3 regions of the Rhodococcus sp. 05-340-2 genome follow, and region 1 is predicted to be linked to each of the others. Evidence: predicted binding sites of a transcription regulator. Region 1 holds the regulator's gene; each other region holds the start of a gene.
The links. The regulator LexA, encoded in region 1, represses DNA repair genes until DNA is damaged. The targets are predictions, from matches to a motif close to CGAACANNTGTTCG.

Region 1 (5,621 bases):
GATCTCGCTGCTCTACGCACCGGATTGTCCGGGGAGGTCGGTCGCCAGGTCGCGAGCGCGGTCGGTGACGCGGAGCGTGCGCCGTCCCTGGCATGGACCTCGAGCACTCTGGGGCGGTTGGAGTCGACCGTCACCCGTGATGTGGGCGGACAGAAGGTCACCGGGTACCCGGCGTTGGTGCCGGAAGGACCGGGCGTCGCGGTTCGAGTCCTGAGCACCCCCGCCCAACAGCGAGCAGCGATGAGGTCGGGAACCAGAGCTCTGCTGCTGTCGACGGCACCGAAGGGAACCAAGGCACTGCTGGCCGGGCTGCCGACCGCCGAACGTCTTGCCCTCGGCCAGAATCCGTACGGCGGAGTCGATCCGCTCCTCGAGGAATGCCGGATTCTCGCGGTCGAGGAGGCAATGGATGCGCACGGTGGACCGGTTCGAGATCCCGAGGCTTTCGACAAGCTCAGGGCGCTCGTCCACGCGGAGGTTCCGCAGCGCACCGCCGCGGTGCTGGCCCTGGTTCGCCCTGTGCTGACCGCTGCCCTGGCACTGTCCGCGCAACTCCAGTCCTCCTCGGGTGAGCCGGCCGACGATGTTCGGGAACAGCTCGACGGCTTGATCTTTCGCGGGTTCGTCACCGAGTTCGGCTCTCGCAGATTGGCAGACGTACCGCGCTACCTCGCGGCTGCGACGAAGCGGTTGGCAACCCTGCCGAGCAGCGCGGGCCGTGATGCGGCGGCGATGGATGTACTCGATCGGGTGTACGCGTCGTACGGACGACTGTTGGATTCGCTTCCGGAAAGCAGAAAGAACAGTTCCGGGGTACAGGAACTGTTCTGGATGATCGAGGAGTTGCGGGTGGGATTGTTCGCCCAAGGGATTCGTACGGCGTATCCGGTCTCGGAGAAGCGCATCGAGAAGGCGATCTCGGACCAGAGTCGCTGACGGGCGGATCTGTCAGTCGATGTCGGCGGACTCGCGGTGCTTGCGCAGTTCGTGGATCTCTTTCTCGAAGTCCTCGGCCGAACTGAACGAGCGGTAGACCGAAGCAAAGCGCAGGTAGGCCACTTCGTCGAGATCACGGAGCGGACCGAGAATGGCCAACCCCACTTCGTTGCTGGGGATCTCCGCGGATCCCGCGGCACGGATGGCGTCCTCGACCTGCTGCGCCAGCAGGTTCAGCGCATCGTTGTCGACATCTCTGCCCTGGCAGGCGCGTCGGACTCCCTTGACGACCTTCTCGCGACTGAACGGCTCGGTCACGCCGCTGCGCTTCACGACCGCGAGCACTGCGGCCTCGACGGTGGTGAATCGACGGCCGCACTCCGGGCAGGAGCGACGACGCCGGATTGCTTGGCCCTCGTCCATCTCACGCGAGTCGACCACGCGTGAGTCGGGATGCCTGCAGAACGGGCAATGCATGAGGGGTCCTCCGTCGTAGCCGATGCTCCGACGACGAGCACGCACATCGGGGCAGTCTGTCGAGGATACTCAGTCCTCGCGAACGCGACGGGGCCGGTGGTCATCTGCCGGGCGTGTACTCGACGAGAGCTCCGTCGTGCACTTCGACCACACCGACCGGCTGCGCACCTGCATCGGGAGCAGCCGCCCGCAGGTTCGCGATGCCGATCAGGCCACCTGCGACGACCAGGACCGCCAACACCGTCAGCACGAGCGATCGCAGCCGAACCGGCTGGCCCGCGAAGTGCGCGGAGGTCGCGTCGAACTCACGATCGGCCTCCTCGCGATCGGTGACATCGGACCACGACGGATCGAGGACCGGAAGGCACGGTGCGCTCTGTGTACGGGGTGCCGTGACGCCGTGCATCCCGATGGGACTCTGCAGAACGGGACGCGCCCGGCGACGACGCTCGACGACAGTGGACCGGGCACGGACACCGGCGGCGGTGGGGCGATCGGTGATGATGGTCATCGGAACCTCGACTTCGCTCGTTGGATCGATTGTTCGATCAGGCGTTCGATGGACGCTTGTTCGAAGTTCTATCACGAGCCTCCGACAAAGTCTGCAGAAAACGCGACACGAGTCGAACAGATGTTTGATTCAACAGCTGATACACGCTAGATTCGTGTCAGAAACCACACGCCACACGAGTCGACACCATCAACTCCAGTCCGCGCAGACCTACCACGCAGACCGGATCCCAGGACACCAGCAGGAGGCCGACAGCATGAAGGACGAGACCTCGACGAGGTCGACCACGCGTTCCACGACGACGGGTTCCAGGACGACCGGAGCCAAGGCCACCGCCACCAAGGCCGCGGCGGGAAAGCCGGCCGCGGAACCGACCTCCAAGGCCATGGAGGTCGGCACCGATATCAGTGCGGGTCTGACCGAGCGGCAGCGGAAGGTACTCGAGGTCATTCGCGCGTCGGTCACCGAGCGCGGCTACCCGCCGAGCATCCGGGAGATCGGAGACGCGGTCGGTCTGACCTCGACCTCCTCCGTTGCCCACCAGCTGCGCACCCTCGAACGCAAGGGCTTCCTCAGGCGCGACGCCAACCGTCCCCGAGCCGTCGACGTCCGCGGTCTCGACGAGGTGCAGGCCGATCAGGCTGCCGCCGCGGTCGACGGTTCGTCGGCGTCCGAGGAACAGGATCGGTTGCCGACCCCGACGTTCGTTCCGGTACTGGGCCGGATCGCCGCAGGCGGTCCCATCCTGGCCGAGGAAGCCGTCGAGGACGTGTTCCCACTCCCCCGCGAGCTGGTCGGTCAGGGTTCGCTGTTTCTGCTGAAGGTGGTCGGCGAGTCGATGATCGATGCGGCCATCTGCGACGGTGACTGGGTGGTGGTTCGTCAGCAGTCCGTGGCCGACAACGGCGACATCGTAGCTGCGATGATCGACGGCGAGGCCACCGTCAAGACGTTCAAGCGGTCCAAGGGCGAGGTGTGGCTGCTGCCGCACAACCCGCTGTTCGAGCCGATTCCGGGCAACAACGCCGCGATCCTCGGCAAGGTCGTCACCGTGATGCGCAAGCTGTAGGGATCGTCACCGAAGACAAACGCGAAGGGCCGCAGCACAGTGTGCTGCGGCCCTTCGCGTGTTCTTCGGATCAGCGGATCACAGATTCAATCCGCGGCCGATGATCTCCTTCATGATTTCTGTGGTGCCGCCGTAGATGGTCTGCACACGAGAATCCATGTACGCCTTGGCGATCGGATATTCCTTCATGTAGCCGTAGCCGCCGTGCAGCTGCAGGCACCGGTCGATCAGTTTGACCTGATTCTCGGTGGTCCACCATTTCGCCATCGCGGCTTCCTGGACGGTCAGGGTGCCCGCGTTGAGCAGTTCGATGAACTTGTCCACCATGATGCGGGTGGCGGTGGTCTCGGTCGCCAACTCCGCCAACACGAATCGGGTGTTCTGGAACTTGCCGATCGACTTTCCGAAGGCCTTGCGATCGCGGCAGTACTGGATCGTCATGTCCAGCGCAGATTCCATGGCCGCAGCGGCGACAACAGCGATCGAGAGCCGTTCCTGAGGAAGATTCTGCATGAGGTAGATGAAGCCCATGCCTTCTTCACCGAGCAGGTTGGCCGCGGGCACGCGAACGTCGGTGAAGCTGAGTTCGGCTGTGTCCTGGGCCTTCATACCGATCTTGTCGAGATTGCGGCCACGCTCGAAACCGGGCATGTCGCGCTCGACGACCAGCAGGCTGAAGCCCTGGGCACCCTTCTCGGGGTCGGTGCAGGCTACGACGATGATCAGATCGGCGTTGATTCCGTTGGTGATGAACGTCTTCGAGCCGTTCAATACCCAGTCGTCGCCGTCGCGAACGGCCTTGGTCTTGATGCCCTGCAGGTCGCTTCCGGTACCCGGCTCGGTCATGGCGATCGCGGTGATCAGCTCACCCGAACAGAATCCGGGGAGCCAACGCTGCTTCTGCTCGTCGTTGGCCAGCTCGATCAAGTACGGCGCGACGACGTCGTTGTGCAGGGTGAAGCCGATGCCGCTGTAGCCGCCGCGAGTGGTTTCCTCGGTGACGATGGCGTTGTAGCGAAAGTCCTTGACTCCGCCGCCGCCGAATTCCTCGGGCGCTGCCGTTCCGAGGAAGCCCTGCTTACCGGCCTCGACCCAGACACCGCGATCGACGATGTTCTGCTCTTCCCACTTCGCGTGGTTCGGTGCCACGTGCTGATCGAGAAATTTCCGGTACGACTCCCGGAACAGCTCGTGCTCGGGCTCGAAAAGTGTGCGTTCCACGAATGTCTCCTTGTTCGGTGCATACCGACAGCGACCACGCGAAATCTCTACGGATCTCGGTCGCCGGTACGACTGACGTCACAGGCAAACACTACGTCCGCGGTGTCGAGGCGGTCGATGACCAAAACGCGCGCGATCCGTGACCGACCCCGCTAACGACCTCGTTTGCCTGCACTCCTCGCGAGCGCCGAGACGATCGGGTAGCCGACGAGGATGCCGACCGAACCCCACGCGATACCGCCGAGCTCGACCGATCCGACAGCCAGTGTCAGGTCACCGATGCCGGCGACGAGCGCCGCAGCGACCACCATGAGATTGACCGGATCGGTGAAGTCGACCTTCGCGTCGGTCCAGATACGAACGCCCAGTAGCCCGATGAGTCCGTACAGCACCAGGGTTGCTCCCCCGATGACGCCGTCGGGCACGGTGAAGATCAGGGCTCCGAACTTGGGCGAGAACGCGAGCACTATCGCAGTGATGGCCGCGACCCAGTACGCGGCCGTCGAATAGACGCGGGTGGCGGCCATGACCCCGATGTTCTCGGCGTACGTGGTGGTGCCCGAGCCACCGGCGGCTCCGGCCAGGGTGGTCGCCAACCCGTCGGCGATCAGTGCGTCACCGGCCACGTCGTCGAGGTTCTTGCCGGTCATCGCCGCGACGGCCTTGACGTGTCCGACGTTCTCGGCGACCAGGACGATCACCACCGGTAGCGCCACCAGGATCACCGACAGCTCGAACGACGGTCCACGGAACTCGGGCAGGCCGATCCAGCTCGCCGCGCTCAGCGCGTCGAGGCGTGGTTGCGCGATTCCGCCGGTGACAGCGGCGAACACCCAACCGACGACGACACCGACCAGAATTCCCAGTCGCCCGAGCAGTCCGGGTCCGATCGCCGTGGCCAACAGGATGGCGACCAGCGTGACTGCGGCGATGAGCGGCTGCGCCTCGAACGACGTCGTCGCGGCCGGGGCCAGATTCAACCCGATCAAGACGACCACGGCACCGGTCACCACGGGCGGCATGGCGGCGTCGAGTACGCGCCGACCGGCGATCTTGACCATGACGCCGATGGCCGCGAGCACGAGACCGACGCACAGAACGGCACCGAGCTGCGCGGCCGGGCCGTTCGCCTGGGTGGCACCGAGCGGAGCCAGGAATGCGAAGGACGATCCGAGGTAGCTCGGCACCCGCCCCCGGGTGATGATCAGGAACAGCACCGTTCCGATGCCCGAGAACAGCAGTGTCGTCGACACCGGGAAGCCGGTGATCGTCGGAACGAGCAACGTGGCACCGAACATGGCGACGACGTGCTGCATCCCGATGCCGACGGTGCGCGGCCACGTCAATCGCTCGTCCGGTGCCACCACCGCTCCGGCCTCGACGGTCTTTCCGTTTCCGTGCAGCGTC
Region 2 (5,621 bases), on a different contig from region 1:
CTTCTGCGCTGGCTCGGCCGATTCCGGACGAACCACCGGTGATGACGATGTGACGGCCGAACAGCGGACCGCGTGGGTCGTTTCGGCGGTTGCGCTTGGGATCGAAGTTCTCCCGCCAGTGCATCCACACACGATCGGCGTAGGTCCGCAGTGGTGGCGGTGTGATCGAGCTGCCCTGCAACGCTTTCTGCGTCGATGCCGACTCGAACACGGTGGGCAGAGTCAGGTGTTCGAGCATCACCGGTGGCACACCGAAATCGCGGAGGGCGGCATCGCGCTGCTTGCGTACGGCTCTGGACTTGGGGGAGACGACCGGAGCGACCAGTGCCCCTGGCACGTCGACGATTTTCGCGCGAGATCCGGCCGCCGACGAGAACGCGGCGTAGACCTCTGCCATCGACTGAGGCTCCGGATTGACCAGATGGAACACGCTGCCGGGAGAGGTGTCTCTATGCACGAGCTCGACGATGGCGTCGGCGACGTAGTCGACCGGAACGAGGTTGGTAGCACCCATCTTCGGCACCGTGATGGGTAGGACGGACGGCAGCTTGGCAAGTTCCGCGAAGAACGGGAAGAAGTAGTACGGGCCGTCGACTTTGTCGATGGCACCGGTCTCCGAGTGGCCGATGATCGCGGCGGGCCGGTAGACCCGCCAGTCCGCAGCGCTGTCGCGCACCAGCTTCTCGGACTCGAATTTGGTGCGGTGGTAGGCAGTCGGAAAACCTTGTCCGAGGTCGAAGTCGTTCTCGGAGAACGTTCCTCGATAGTCGCCCGCAACGGCGATCGACGAGATGTGGTGCAGGCGGGCGCCGGTCTTCTCGGCGAGGCCGATCACCGAGGCGGTTCCGGCAACGTTGGTCGGGGTCTGCTCGTCACCTGCGGTCAGGTCGTAGACGGCTCCGAGGTGGAGGATGTGATCGACGTCGGCAGGCACCTCCCGGAGTCCGAGCTCCGGCTCGGTGAGGTCGCCGACCAGCGGGTGAATTCGGTCGCCGCCGTCGAGGTGCTGTGCGAGTCGCTCGAGGCGGGCCACCGAATGCGGACGCACCAGCACGTGGATCGCAGCGAGCGCATCACGTTCGAGCAATCGGGGCAGGACGTTCTTCCCGAGAAACCCGGTACCGCCGGTTACGATGTAGTTCGCCATGCGAGCCGACCTTACTCCGAAGTAAGTTCCGGTGCTAGTGCCCGATACCGGCTTTTTCGTGCACTTTCTTCATCCAGGCAGGTGCCCACCAATTGGCCTCGCCCATGAGTTTGATCAAGGACGGAACCAGCAACATACGGATGATCGTCGCGTCGATGATCAGAGCCAGAATGACTCCGACGCCGAGGAACTTCATGATCGACAGACCCGAGATCGTGAAGGCTCCGGTGACGACGATCAGAATCAACGCCGCCGCAGTGACGATGCGTCCGGTGCGTTGAGCGCCGAAGATCACCGCTTCCTCGGTGCTCGCTCCAGCCGCGCGAGCCTCGACCATGCGCGACATCAGGAACACCTCGTAATCGGTCGACAAACCGAAGATGACCGCGAGAATGAGCACCACGAACGTCGACTCGAGCGGTCCGGGGGTGACGCCGAGCAGGTCGGCTCCGTGGCCTTCCTGGAACACCCACGTGAGTGCGCCGAAGGTGGCAGCCAAGCTCAGTCCGGCCATCAGGACCGCCTTGATCGGCAGCACGATCGATCCGAACGCGAGGAACAGCAACACCAGCGTCGAGACGACCATGATGGCGATCATCACCGGTAGCCACTTCGCGATCGCCGCATTGCCGTCGTCGACATTGGCTCGTCCGCCGCCCACGAGGATCTCGGTGCCGTCCGGGGGAGCGATCGAGCGCAGCGCCGCCACTGCGTCGGATTGGGATTCGGCCTCGCTCAGCCCATCGGTCGGTTCGCTGTAGGACGCCCGCAACGTCACGAAATCGTCCTTGGAGCCCAGGAATTCGGCTCGGGCGATACCGGGCGTGGATTCCACAGCGGAGGTGAGCGCTGCAATCGGTGCGCCCTGAGGCTTGACGCCGTCCAGGCCGCGCAGCACCACGGTTGCGCCCTCGCCGGTGGATTCGAAGTCGGAACCGAGAGTTTCGAATGCCATGCGCGCAGGGTTGTCCTTCGGCAGCGCCGTGTAGTCGACCTCTCCGAGTGAGACCTTCAGGATCGGGGTGGCGATGATCAGCAACCCGGCGACGATGACGGCAGCGACGATGCCCGGATGCTTCATGACGCGGGTGACGACGCCGCCCCAGAACTTGTGTGCGCGTGCATCACTGCGATCGGATGCAGTTCGTGACCATGTCCAGGAGTTGATGCGGGTGCCGAGAATGGCGAGCAGTGCCGGGACAGCGGTCAGTGACAGGACGGCCGCGCTCGCCACCGCCGCCATGGCTCCGAACCCGAGGGACCTGATCACCGCCTGCGGAAAGACGAGCATGCCGGCGAATGCGCAGATCAGGAGTAGTCCGGAGAAGACGACGGTCTTGCCCGCGGTGGATACCGTGCGGATGGTCGCGTCGATCGGCGTCAGTCCACCGCGCAATTCTTCGCGGAACCTACTGACGATGAACAGTCCGTAGTCGATGGCCAGGCCGAGTCCCAGCAACGACGCGACGTTGATGGAGAACGAGCTGACTTCGGTGAACTCGGTGAGCACCCGCAGGATCGCGAGCGAACTGAGCACGCTCAGAATGCCGACGAACACCGGAACCGCTGCAGCGACCACGCCGCCGAAGATGAAGATCAGTAGCAGCAACGTGATGGGAACAGCGATGATCTCGGAGCGGATCAGGTCGCGTTCGAGGGTTTCGCTGAGCGAGACTCCCACCACCGACGCGCCGGCGAACTGCGATTCGATTCCGGGCACTTCGAGCTGTGGAGGAAGTTCGCCGAAAGTATTGAACGTGACGCCCGAGTTCGCACCGAGAGACACCGTGGCCAACGCCTTGGTTCGGTCCTTGGAGACCAGGAATTCCTTGCTGACCGGGTCTGCGCTCCAGTACGAACTGACGTTGCCGAGGGTGTATCGACTGCTGAACTCGTCGAGCGTCGCCTGCACCTGCGGTCCGATGTCGTCGATCGTCCTGCCCTCGGGGGCGGTGTAGATCGCGACGATGTCGGGGGTCGGTTGGCCGATGCCCTGCACCAGTCGCGCGACCTCGGACGATTCACTGCCTGCGTCGGCGTAACCGCCCTCGCTCAGTTTCGAGAAGACGCCGAGTCCGAAGATCCCGCCGACGGCGACGACGGCGACGACAACAGCGAGTGCCCATCGTTTGTGCGATACGACGAACGATGCCCAACGCGTCACGTCTGTGCTCCGGCTCTGTGAAAGGGATTCGGTGAAAAGGGTCGATGGCGATTCGACTCTAGTTGATCCGTGTCGGACCCTCGTGTTCTCATTAGAACAAGTGTTCGATGAGGCGGCAGTGTGAAGGTGGGTGGGCTCGATGGGATGGAACGACGGACCACCCACGTGGTCGGAGATGGAACGAGTTCTGTCCGGGCGTCCCAAGCCTGCGGCCGAGGGTGATGGTGGCGACAGCCCGGCCTGGTCCCGGAAACGAGAAGCCTACGAGGGGCCTCGCCACCGCGAGCCGGTGCGCCCGGCAACGCCGTACGCGGAATTGCATGCGCACTCGGCGTTCAGCTTTCTCGACGGTGCCTCGCAGCCCGAGGAGATGGTCGAGGAGGCGGTACGCCTTGGCCTCGAGTCCATCGCCATCACCGATCACGACGGTTTCTACGGAGTCGTGCGCTTCGCCGAGGCGGCCAGAGCTCTCGGCATCGGAACCGTGTTCGGTGCCGAACTCTCGCTGGACACACATCGATCCCGAGCCGGGGAGACCGATCCCGACGGCACTCATCTACTGGTGCTCGCTCGCGGCCAGGAGGGGTATCGCCGGCTCTCACGTCGGATCGCAGCTGCACACCTGGCAGGTGGGGTCAAAGGTAAGCCGCAGTACGACATCGACGAACTCACCGAATCAGCGGGCGGTCACTGGGAGATTCTCACCGGTTGCCGAAAGGGACATGTCCGGCAGGCGCTCTCGCGTGGTGGTCCGGAGGCGGCAGAGGCCGCGCTGCGCGCTCTCGTCGACCGGTTCGGATCCGATCGTGTCACCGTCGAACTCACCCGGCACGGCGTCGCGGACGACGACGAGCGCAACGACGCTCTCGCGACGCTGGCTCGGCGGTACGGTCTTCCGACGATCGCCACTACGGCCGCGCACTACGCCAGCCCTCGCAGCAGGAGATTGGCCATGGCGATGGCCGCTGTGCGCGCGCGGAGCAGCTTGGACGAGGCTGCCGGTTGGTTGGCACCGACCGGCGGCGGACATCTACGTTCCGGGTCGGAGATGTCGGAGCTGTTCCAGCACTATCCGGGCGCGGTGCGCGGTGCCGTCGAGCTCGGTCGTGAGTGTTCGTTCGATCTGACGTTGATCGCGCCGCGCCTGCCGCCGTTCGATGTGCCCGACGGATACACCGAGATCAGCTATCTGCGTCGACTCACGTTCGAGGGGGCCGCACGCCGGTACGGCTCGCAGTCGGCGAACCCGGCGGCCTATTCGCAGCTCGAGTACGAGCTCGACATCATCGAGAGGCTCGAATTCCCCGGCTACTTCCTGGTGGTCCACGACATCGTCCACTTCTGCAAGACACACGACATCCTCTGTCAGGGAAGAGGTTCGGCGGCAAACTCGGCTGTCTGTTTCGCGATCGGCATCACCAACGTCGATCCGGTGGCGAACAAGCTGCTGTTCGAGCGGTTCCTCGCACCCGAGCGCGACGGACCCCCCGACATCGACATCGACATCGAATCCGATCGACGCGAAGAAGCGATCCAGCACGTCTACTCCAAGTACGGCCGCACTCATGCCGCTCAGGTGGCCAACGTCATCACCTATCGCGGTAAGTCCTCGGTGCGAGACATGGCCCGTGCGCTCGGCTTTTCGCAGGGGCAGCAGGACGCATGGAGCAAGCAGATCACCCGCTGGTCGGGAATCGGAGATCAGGAGGGCGACGGTATTCCCGAGTCCGTTCTCGAACTCGCGCGCCAGATCGAGGGCTTCCCTCGCCACCTCGGTATTCACTCCGGTGGCATGGTGATCTGCGATCGGCCGATCGCCGACGTCTGCCCGGTGGAATGGGCGACGATGGAGAACCGCAGTGTGCTTCAGTGGGACAAGGACGATTGTGCCGCAGTGGGTTTGGTGAAGTTCGACATGCTCGGGCTCGGCATGCTCTCGGCGCTGCACTACATGATGGACCTGATCGCCGAGCACAAGGGCATCGATATCGAACTCGCCTCGATCGACCTGTCCGAGCCCGAGGTGTACGAGATGCTGCAGCGAGCCGATTCGGTGGGGGTGTTCCAGGTCGAGTCCCGCGCGCAGATGGCCACTCTGCCGCGGCTCAAGCCGCGGAACTTCTACGATCTGGTGGTCGAGGTGGCGCTGATCCGTCCCGGCCCGATCCAGGGTGGTTCGGTGCACCCGTACATCAAGCGCCGCAACGGACTCGAGCCGGTGATCTTCGAGCATCCGTCGCTCAAGAAGGCGCTCGATCGAACTCTGGGCGTTCCGCTGTTCCAGGAACAGCTGATGCAGATGGCCATCGA
Region 3 (5,621 bases), on a different contig from region 1:
ACCGGGGACGGCAGCGTCATCGACAAGCATGGGCACGGAACACACTGCGCTGGAACGATCTTCGGACGTGATCTGAACTCGAAGCGCATCGGTGTTGCCAGCGGTGTGAACCGCGCGCTGATCGGCAAAGTACTCGGAGCCGACGGCGGTGGCACCGACATCCTCACCCAAGCCATGATCTGGGCCCGCGACAACGGAGCACACGTCATCTCCATGTCACTCGGCATCGACTTCCCCGGCTACGTGAACTACCTGATTCAACAGCGCGGCTACCGCACCGACGTCGCCACATCGGTAGGCCTGCAGGCCTATACCGCCAACGTCAGACTCTTCGAGAAGCTCTCCGAGTTCCTCAACGCCGGTCTCGGACAACCACTCGTCGTTGCCGCCACCGGCAACGAAAGCGGTCGGCATGCCAACCCGCCGTACGAAATCAACGTCTCACCACCGGCCGCCGCGGCCGGCATCATCGCCGTCGGCGCACTCGACAGCAGCGCGGACGGATTCGTCGTCGCACCGTTCTCGAACACTCGAGCAACGGTTTCCGCTCCGGGCGTGGGAATCGAGAGTGCTGGGCTCGGCGGCGGCACCACCACCATGAGCGGAACCAGTATGGCCACACCGCACGTCGCGGGCGTGGCGGCTCTCTGGGCCGAAAAGCTCCGAACGCAAGGGCAACTGAGTCCCCTCGTACTCCAGGCCAAGATCATCGGCGACGCCACCTGCGACCCACTCGCGCCGGGCTTCGATCCCCTCGACGTCGGTGCGGGTTTGGTTCAGGCACCGCAGTCCTGACTCGCTCCACCTTCTTTCGATACGCACCCTCACACCCATGCTCGTGTCACACCTTTCGGAGGATCATCATGACCAGTACCATCCGTTCCACTGGATACATGCTCGATCGCAGCGGCATTCCCGACGACGTCCTGGAGCTACTACAGGTACTTCCCGGACAACACCAGGTCGAACTCGACCCTGCCGACGCACCGGCATCAGCCCACTCGTCGTCCACCGAGCCCTACTGCCCCACATGGGCAACGCACGCCGATCCTACTGTCGTGCAGTCGTTCTCCGTGGAAGGAGAGACGTTCCTCGAACCACTGGTGCACGAGGAACCCAACCCTCTTCTCTACCCGATGTGCACGGTCGGGATCGTGTTCACCAGCGCAGGCAAGCGGGGTAGCGGTGTACTCGTGGGGCCGAACTTGCTTCTGACGGCCGGCCACGTCGCACCGTGGGGCGCGAGCTCGTGGAGCATGGAGTTCGTCCCCGCTTTTCGAAACGGCAACCGTCCGTACGGAAGTTCGTACGTCCAGACATACCGTGGCTACAACACGAACGGCAATGTGACCGGGCACGATTACGCGATCTGCAAGTTGTTCAAGCCCCTGGGCTCCGCGCTCGGGTGGATGGGTACTGCGTCGTTCGGCAGCGAAGATCAGTACTACAACAAGCGTTACGTCTCGTCGGGGTATCCGGGCAGCTACGGTCAGCGACCGGCCGTCGAGTTGGACATGGGGATCCGCGACATCGACGACGACAGTCCGGGCCGCGAGCTCGAATTCGCGTTGCGCGCAGACCTCGGACCGGGTTGGTCCGGTGGCCCGCTCTGGCAGCACACCGCCAACCCCTATGCCGTCGGTGTGCTGAGCGGAACGGAGAAGGACGGTCTCGACCCGACGCGACTCGTGTACGCCGCCGGAAGCCCCATGGTCGATCTCGTCAACTACGGCCTGGCGAACTGGCGTCCGTAGCCCACACGTTGACTCGGGTTGCTGGGAGATCCGGTCCGACTGATGCGCCGGCTCGTGATCCAGCACTCGATCAACTCTGATCGGCCTCGCGACAACCTCTTCCAGCCCCGCACCGGTGTTTCGGTGCGGGGCTGGAGTCTTCCTGGATTTCAGGCGATATGAGGGCCGGCGCGGGCGTGGGATTGTCTCGGTTGTCGATACGGGTCGACGGTTGCCGGTGGTACGAACCAGGGGTGGTTGTCGGTACCGATGAACACTTCCCAGTCGGAGTGGTGCATGAGGCGGTGGTGGAATCCGCAGAGCAGAACCAGATTGTTCATGTCGGTGGGGCCGCCGTCGCCCCAGTGCCAGATGTGGTGTCCTTCGGTCCAGGCTGCAGGTTTTCCGCAGCCGGGGAACGCACAACCGTGATCGCGGGCGGTGAGGGCTCTGCGTTGTTTGGCGGTGACGGTGCGGGCGGTGCGGGCGAGGTTCAACGGGTTGCCGTTCTCGTCCATGACGATGGCGGTGAGGACACAATCACACGCCAACTGACGGGAAGTATTGCGGGACAGTGGTCCCATCCACGGCAGCCAGCCGACAGTGGTGCCGTCGCCGAACAGGTCGCGATACGCGCCACGATCCGCGGTGGCGGGTTGGGTCGCGTCGTCGGATTCGGCTGCTGCGCGTGAGGTTTCGTCGTCGGTGATGTCGTCGGTGATGTCGTCGGCGCTGTCGCGGAGGTCGGTGAGATCGCGCAGGCTGATGTGCAGGTTGACGTGCGGGCGTTCACCGCCTTCGATGGGGCGATCACTCGAGGCGAGGTATTGGTCGAGGATGTGTCCGAAGGCGTCGGCTCTGCGTTTGGCGGGGCTGCGATCGTCTCCGGTTTTGGATGTCTGGCTGCCGTCGGCTGCGGGGTGGGGTTCGGTCAACGGCGAGAGTGCGGTGAGCAGCTTTTCGCCGGTGACAGCATCGAAATCACCTTTCAACACCAGCCGCCCGTTCAGGGTTGTGGAGGCGAAGAGTTCGTTGCGGTCGGTGTTCTCGGCGGGTGGTTTCTTGGTGCCGAAGCTGTCTTCGAGTCTGGTGATCGCTGCACGGATCCGGCCGGTACGAGCGTCGGGTCCTGTCGCAGCCTTGATCAGAGCTTTACGTGCGGCATCGCGACCCTCTTCCGGCAGGTTCTCCGGGGGTGTTTCGGCGAAGGTGAGGATCAGGGCGGCGTGGTCGATGGACATGACGCCGGTGTTCACGGCGTCGGCGATGTCGGGAAATGCGGCCATGCCGCGGGCGAGCGCGACGATCTTGGTGGCCTTGGACGGTGAGAGCAGTGTGGTGGAGGTCAGCCAGCCGGCGGGTCCGGGGAAGCCGAGCTTCTCCCGGCTCACGCGGGTGTCGATCTCGGCGACGAGGGCGATACGCCGCGCTTCCAGTAGTTGGATCTGATGGGAGACCGCGGCGGCATCGGCGAGGAGTTCGCTCTCGCTCAGTTGCCAGATCTCCGTGGTCATGCGAGCAAGTGTATCGAACAAATATTCGACTGACAACCATAGTGCAATCGAAAACTATTGCCCTACATAACTATTCGTAGACCAAAACCTGTCGGTGTCTCATGATAGAAGCGTCAACCGCCCACCCTGAATGTCGCCCGGTATGCGCTCGGCGAGACCCCCAACTCCGCGGCAAGCTGGTTTCGCAATGAGGTAGCCGTACCGAAGCCGGTGTCGTGGGCAATGCGTTCGATGGTCAGGTCCGTGTTCTCGAGCAACTCCCTCGCCCGCTGGACGCGCTGCGCCACGATCCAACGAGCCGGAGAGACACCGACTTCGGCGACGAACCTGCGTGAGAACGTCCGCACACTCATCGCCTGGTGCCGGGCCAAAACCTCGACCGACAAAGCCGACCCCAGATTGCGCAGTGCCCACTCCTGCGCATCGGCCGTCGACGTGCTGTGCGTCCGCGGCACCGGAGTGTCGATGTACTGCGCCTGCCCGCCGCTGCGGTGGGGAGGTACGACGGTTCCGCGCGCCACCCGATTGGCCACAGCCGCACCGAAGTCCTGTCGAATCATATGCAGACACAGATCGATTCCCGATGCCTCCCCTGCCGCGGTCAACACGTTGCCGTCCTCGGTGTAGAGCACGTTGGGGTCGAGCAGCACCTGCGGATACAGTTCGGCAAAACGTGCGGCGGACTTCCAGTGCGTGGTGGCCCGTTTGCCGTCGAGCCGACCCGCCGCAGCGAGGACGAAAGCGCCCGTGCAGATGGACGCCAACCTCTGACTCGACACCGCGTCGAACAGGGGCGAGGCGGCGTCGAGGCCGGTCTCGTAGTCGACGTCGGAGGCGGGCACGATGACGGTGTCCGCCTCGGCCACAGCCTCGAGCCCTCGTTCGACGAGTATGCGAACGTCGGAGTCGGTGCGAACCGGGCCGGGTACGTCGGTGCAGGTGATCACCTCGTACAGCGGATCGCCGGAGTCGGAGCGAGCCTGCCCGAACAGGCGATGCACGATGCCCAACTCCATGGCAAGCAGGCCGTCACGGACGTAGACGGCAATGCGGTGCGTCATGGCCGAATTCTTTCACATGTTGTCTTTCACGCCACTGGTTCCGGAATGCGATGTAGCCCAGGATCGAGAGCATGAACATCCTATGGGTCCATGCCCATCCAGACGCCCGCTCCCTCAACGGTTCCCTGCGCGACGCAGCCTTGGAACAACTTCGCGCCGACGGCCATACCGTCGAGCAGTCGGATCTGTATGCGATGCAGTGGAATCCAGTGGTCCGGCCAGAGGACTACGACCACGATCCGACCGAGCGATTCCAGGTGGCCAACGCGTCGAGATCGGCCCTCGCGGCAGGAACCCAGGCCCCGGAGATCGCCGCGGAACAACAGAAGCTGCTGCGGGCCGATGCCGTCGTGCTGCAGTTTCCGCTGTGGTGGTTCTCGATGCCCGCGATCATGAAAGGCTGGGTGGATCGAGTCTTCGTCGAGGGATTCGGATACGGCATCAGGCGTGCAGACGGCCGCACCAGGCGTTACGGCGACGGCGTGCTCGCCGGCAAGCGTGCGATGGTCGTCGTCAGCATGGGCGGCAGCGAACACACGGTGTCAGCACGCGGCATCAACGGCGACCTGCACGAGATGCTGTACCCGATTCAGCACGGCATCCTGTTCTACACCGGCATGTCCGTACTGCCGCCGGTGTTGATCGCCAGCGCCGACCGGATGACCGAAACCGATTACGCTGCAGCAGAATCAGAGCTCCTACAACGCGTCAAGGGCCTGCCCACGGACGCGCCCATCCCCTACCGCACGCAAAACGGCGGCGACTACGACCGGCGATTCGTACTACGCGATGACATCGAACCCGAGGACACCGGCATCCGAGTACACACGATCAGTTGATCAATCGAGGACGCGAGCGAGGAACGCTTCGATGTTGTCTTCGACTGCCGCGGTGCGTGTCTCGACGTCGAAGTCCTCCTTGAACTGTCGGCCCAATGCCGGGGTCTTCTTCTTTCGCGCATACAGCGAGCACGCGAGGTCCGAGCAGATGTAGGTGCCCACAGTATTGCCACGCCTGCCGGATTCCCCGGCCTTCGCGGCGGCCATCAGCGACACTCCACCGTTGGCATGCGTCGTGAGGCAGATGCTGCACATCTGCGCCTTCCTGGGCCCGCCAGCTTTGTAGCGCAACGCGATTCCACACAGGCGATCCCCCGAAGGAGCGACGATATAACTCCTGCCGGCGAGCTTGGGGTCGACCCAACCGAAGAAGTCGAGATCGTCCCACGGCACGTCGTCGATGTTCTCGGGAAGCGAGAGCCGCTTGGCGTCGCCCTTGGACGAATTGACGAACGACGACCTGATGTCGCGTTC

Region 2: a site for LexA is predicted at 3,405-3,418, ahead of CH271_RS12170 (error-prone DNA polymerase). Genes of this name have one in related genera too.
Region 3: a site for LexA is predicted at 3,262-3,275, ahead of CH271_RS04790 (HNH endonuclease signature motif containing protein). Genes of this name have one in related genera too.

Annotation. Positions count from the first base shown of each region.
Region 1 is NZ_NOYU01000027.1:416,292-421,912, reverse strand. It holds gene hrpA (ATP-dependent RNA helicase HrpA) at 1-936, shown strand, start outside; gene nrdR (transcriptional regulator NrdR) at 949-1,413, opposite strand; gene CH271_RS16995 (hypothetical protein) at 1,514-1,924, opposite strand; gene lexA (transcriptional repressor LexA) at 2,310-2,993, shown strand; gene CH271_RS16985 (acyl-CoA dehydrogenase family protein) at 3,072-4,214, opposite strand; gene CH271_RS16980 (uracil-xanthine permease family protein) at 4,367-5,621, opposite strand, start outside.
Region 2 is NZ_NOYU01000022.1:316,470-322,090, forward strand. It holds gene CH271_RS12160 (SDR family oxidoreductase) at 1-1,147, opposite strand, end outside; gene CH271_RS12165 (MMPL family transporter) at 1,182-3,311, opposite strand; gene CH271_RS12170 (error-prone DNA polymerase) at 3,451-5,621, shown strand, end outside.
Region 3 is NZ_NOYU01000010.1:102,656-108,276, reverse strand. It holds gene CH271_RS04800 (S8 family peptidase) at 1-795, shown strand, start outside; gene CH271_RS04795 (trypsin-like serine peptidase) at 864-1,754, shown strand; gene CH271_RS04790 (HNH endonuclease signature motif containing protein) at 1,904-3,247, opposite strand; gene CH271_RS04785 (GlxA family transcriptional regulator) at 3,361-4,308, opposite strand; gene CH271_RS04780 (NAD(P)H-dependent oxidoreductase) at 4,380-5,147, shown strand; gene CH271_RS04775 (FBP domain-containing protein) at 5,148-5,621, opposite strand, start outside.